Regions from separate parts of the Bacillus sp. NMTD17 genome, predicted to be linked through region 2. Evidence: predicted binding sites of a transcription regulator. Region 2 holds the regulator's gene; the other holds the start of a gene.
The links. Region 2 encodes LexA, which represses DNA repair genes until DNA is damaged. Its sites were predicted from a motif close to CGAACATATGTTCG; they were not measured.
Positions count from the first base shown of each region.

Region 1 (2,410 bases), 500 kb from region 2:
ATCAAACAATTGAGATATGTTCAGTTTGCTGAATATAAGTCGTCGCCTTATATGCGTCGATTAAATGAGCAAAGTGAAGCAGTCATCCAATCATACAAACAGAAACACTCACTTACTTAACAGCTTCAGAAGTTTTTCCTTCGTTTTAGGTCCGTATACTCCATCACTTGTCAGACCATTTACCAGCTGAAAACGCGCTACGGCGTTCGCCGTTTTTTCTCCGTAAACTCCGTCTATTCCTTTATTTGCAGCTGCTTTATCAGGATAAAAATAAACAGCAGCAAGCGCCTGTTGGACGAGGCGTACGTGCTCTCCCTTTGTCAATGGAGACGTCACCTTTAAAACCCCATCTGGCAGCTCATACGTGCTCTTTGCATCGTTACGATAAATTTTGAGAACCTGTCCAATTTGAATCTTATTCGGATCACTAATGTCATTCCACTTCTGTAAATCTTGAACTGTGACCCCATGAGCTTTCGCAATACTCGTTAACGTATCTCCGCTTTTAACGACATACGTGATGACCGGCTCCGGATCTTCTGCCGTTTCAATCCCTTTTTTAAATTCATCCCATGTAGAAAGAAGCTGGCGTGGACATGCTTTTCCAGACCAGTACTGATGTGTGACCACGTTTGCTAGCGGAATGTGATGTTCTTTTAATAGCTTTTGAATAAGCCATTGTGCATGTTTGACCGCTTGCTGAAAATTTCCATCTTCATTCTCACAAATTTCAATTCCGATCGACTTCCGGTTACCATTCCCATGTCCATCCCCTGCATGCCAGCCATTTTCATTTAACGGCAGATGCTGAAAGATTTCATGATCATCCACTGTAAAATGCCAGCTCACCTCTGTCGCTGGGCGTTTTACATAGGCCGCATGACTTTTCGCATCCGCTCCCTTTGACGTGTTTGCTGTGTTATGCACCGTCACATACTCCGGTGTCATCGCATATCCTGGGCGGTTTCCGTTTCCAACTGGAATAAAATCTTGATAAATTTGTACCATGTTCTGCACTCCCTTTTGCTAGATTGAATTGATCTTTCTCATCAATCGGTGGCGTTCGTAAGACAATACTTGTTTGTTTTCATGAGAAGACTATGGTAAAATTTGAATTCAATCACTCTTTTTAGTAGTGGAAAGTGCAAAAATACAGAAAAAAACAGGAATTACTTCCATTTTTCCTTGAATTTATGTTAAAATTGTTAAAAATAAGCCGATATAAAAAGTAAGTAATAGCTCAATTAGCTATTTAGTCCTATATGGACTTTTCTTTTACGCCAAAAATAGAACATACGTTTGTATGGAGGTTTTTTAAATGACTGGTTTTTTAACCCATTTAGAAGAAGATATTAAGCGGTTATATGCTCAATTACAAATAAGCGGTCCTGCTTATAGAGAGATGCAAAGGATCGCTTCTGAATTTCATGTATGGGTCCACTACGAGGAGACTGGCAGCATGATGATCCAACATCAAGGTCTTTACAGTATTATATTAAACAGATCCCTATCACCTGAAGAACAATGGCAGGATTTTGCCCACGAGCTTTGTCATGTGCTAAAGCATACAGGCAATCATTTCAAAATGAACAAACTTTTTCGAGAACTGCAGGAGTTTCAGGCAAAACAATTCATGTATCACTTTTGTGTTCCAACCTTTATGCTGCTGCAAATGAAGCTTCCAACCCTTCGGCAGCAAGCCATTTTGCATATTGCTCAAACGTTTCACGTCACTAGAGCTTTTGCTGAAAAGCGGCTTGCCTTATTCGAACAGCGAAAAGCAGGCATTCGCTTTCAACAGGAGTTTACGTCTTATTTAATGAAAGCAGAAAAGGTCGCAGAAAAAGAAGCTGTTTATCAAACGTAAATCATCACATAAAACGATAATAGTTTATTCATAAAGGGCTAATACTTGTTTGAGTACATTTGTGTACCGATAAAATTGTTCAGTTTGTGTATCACGCCGGTAGCGACGCCTAAAGTCTTGAAAAAATGCTCTTCTTTGCGCCTGACTAATTTCAAGTTGTACACTTTTTCCCGTCAGACATTGGTTATTAATATTATCAGGATGTGTTCCAGAAAAACGATCAGATTCAGATAGAAGCAATGCGTGAAAGCCATTTAGCGTTAAACGTTTCACAGTTTCTGCCGCTCTTTCTCTGTCCGTACCTCCCACTAACGTTTGAAGCACCTCTGTTTCTCCGTAACCATGGAGTGCAAACGTATAATGATGGGTATGCACCTGTGAAAGGCAAACCGGCTCATCAAAACGTGTACTTGTAATATGAAGAACATGATTGCCTTTTACTTTAAGGCCTTCAAATAAATACATAGAATAATCACTAGATATTTCATGAATGAGCTCACTCACGCCGGATTCAATTCCTCCGGCATGAGGCGACAAAACCAG
Region 1 is NZ_PVRH01000002.1:532,661-535,070, forward strand. Features, by position in the region: gene C6347_RS07830 (N-acetylmuramoyl-L-alanine amidase) at 109-1,008, opposite strand; gene C6347_RS07835 (ImmA/IrrE family metallo-endopeptidase) at 1,319-1,867, shown strand; gene C6347_RS07840 (poly-gamma-glutamate hydrolase family protein) at 1,892-2,410, opposite strand, start outside.
Region 1: a site for LexA is predicted at 1,289-1,302, ahead of C6347_RS07835 (ImmA/IrrE family metallo-endopeptidase). Genes of this name have one in related genera too.

Region 2 (2,410 bases):
GCGATTGCCTCCTTTTCTCAATGAAAACTTCTTATGTTACAAATGTTACAACAATTACAGTGATATTACAAGTATTAAATCTAAATGTTTTTTATTTCTTTTCTTTCTATATATATAACGTTTGAGGGAGACAAAAAGTTTTCATTTTTTTATTTTTTCTTTATATCTACTATTTAACCGTTCTAAAGAAGAACAAAACGTTTTTTGGAAAAATTTTTGTTTGGACGTTCAACACGCTTTTTCATTTATGACATATACTATCGTGATGAATGTCTAAGAAAGTGGTGTTGAATATGTATTATCCGTATGAAGGTATGTGGAATGGTTACTCATATGACAGGCAGATGCAAGGATGGCCATCACTCCCTATTCCTCAAGTTGGAGGATTTCCAGGGTTTCCAATCGGAGGAGGAGGCACTGGACCCGGATCAAGCGGATCAGCTCCGCCAGCTCCGCCGCAGCATATCATTTCGCAGTATCAGCAAGCATTATCACAGCCTCAAAGCATGCAGTCACTTATTTCAGGGCAAACAGGTGGAGGCCAGCAATCTGTTCAATTTGCAGCGGGATGTAATAGAAGATGGACGATTGTGTTCATGAGAAACGGTCAAGTGTTTTTAATGTATGTCCTATCCTCACAGCCTTTCGGGAGAACAACTGGCTTTATTTGGCCAAACTTTACATTTGGTTCCTTCCCAAGCTCGCGTATTCTAGCATATTCTTGTTCATAAAAGAAAAAGCCGGTTCTCATCAGCAGCTGATGAAATACCGGCTTTTTTTAGTGAATATTTCTAAATACGCCAATCACTTTACCTAGTATACTTACATTCTGTAAAATAATCGGTTCCATAGATGGGTTCTCTGGCTGTAATCTAAAGTGTGTATCTTCTTTATAGAAACGTTTCACTGTCGCTTCATCTTCCTCTGTCATGGCGACGACAATATCTCCATTGTTAGCGGTGCTTTGCTGACGCACAATGACATAGTCCTTGTCCAAAATTCCTGCATCAATCATACTTTCTCCCATAATTTCAAGCATAAATACTTGTTCATCTGGTGCTGCAAAAGTCTCTGGAAGAGGGAAGTATTCTTCTACATTCTCAACAGCCGTAATAGGCAGGCCTGCTGTTACTTTTCCGATGACTGGTACGTTCATTACAGCACTCTTAGGAATATTCATTTCCTCTTCATCTAGTACTTCGATCGCTCTAGGTTTTGTTGGGTCTCTTCTAATTAAGCCCTTTGTTTCTAGTCTAGCTAAATGTCCATGAACCGTTGAACTGGATGCTAGACCGACAGCTTCTCCAATTTCACGAACGGATGGGGGATAGCCCTTACTTTTTACTTCTTCTTTGATGAATGTCAGGATATCGAGTTGTCTTTTTGATAGCTTCGTCATCTTTTGCACCTCAAAACGTCAATTTTAAAGAAATTATAGCATGTTTTTCCTAACAGTACAAACATAGGTTCGAAAAAAACGTTTGACAGAAACGTTTGTTCGTATTTATAATGAGTGACAGAAAGAGCGAACACATATTCTGTTAGGAGAGATGACATTATGAGGTTAAAAGAATCTATTATTTTTATTGGGGTATTCTCATTCATCGTTGGCATATTTCTCTCACTTATTGCAGTCACAAGCCATAATGATCCAAATCAGTATGTTAAAATAGAGGTTCAATCAGGTGATACTCTTTGGGGGTTAGCTGATCAAGTAAACGACAGCAAATCAATCGACAAAAATGCGTTTATTGACTGGGTCACTCAGCACAATGATCTTGCTTCAACGGAAATCCAGCCTGGTGACATTCTTGTCATACCAGTCAAAAAAGAGCATCCAGTCGTATATCAACTTGCAACAGTACAATAGAAAGGTCGATTGAAGTCATGAATGCAATCATCTATGCGAGAGTAAGCACTGTCAAAGAAGAGCAGGAAACCTCGCTGAAGAGACAAGAAGAAGAACTGCTGGCTTTAGCTGCTATGCACAAGATGAATGTGGTGAAAGTCATCAAAGAAAAAGCAAGCGGATATGATCTAGATCGTGATGGTGTGTTTGATATGCTAGCTACACTAAAAGAAGAGTCAATTGATGCCGTTCTTATCCAGGATGAAACGCGTCTCGGAAGAGGACAAGCAAAAATTGCGCTTCTTCATTGTCTTTTTAAAGAGAACGTAAAGGTGTACAGTACGTTTCATAGAGGCGAGCTTGAGCTTTCAGAAGCAGATGAAATGGTTATTGAGATCGTAGGAGTAGTTGAAGAGTATCAACGAAAAATTCATAACCTGAAAATCAAGCGGGGAATGAGAAGAGCTGTTGAGCGCGGGTATCAGCCCGAACTGAATTTAAAACAGCAGGATCATGCGCCTGGCCGTGAGCGTATTGAAGTGCCGATTTCAGAAATTGTTC
Region 2 is NZ_PVRH01000002.1:33,379-35,788, reverse strand. Features, by position in the region: gene C6347_RS05305 (hypothetical protein) at 294-731, shown strand; gene lexA (transcriptional repressor LexA) at 779-1,399, opposite strand; gene yneA (cell division suppressor protein YneA) at 1,559-1,870, shown strand; gene C6347_RS05290 (YneB family resolvase-like protein) at 1,888-2,410, shown strand, end outside.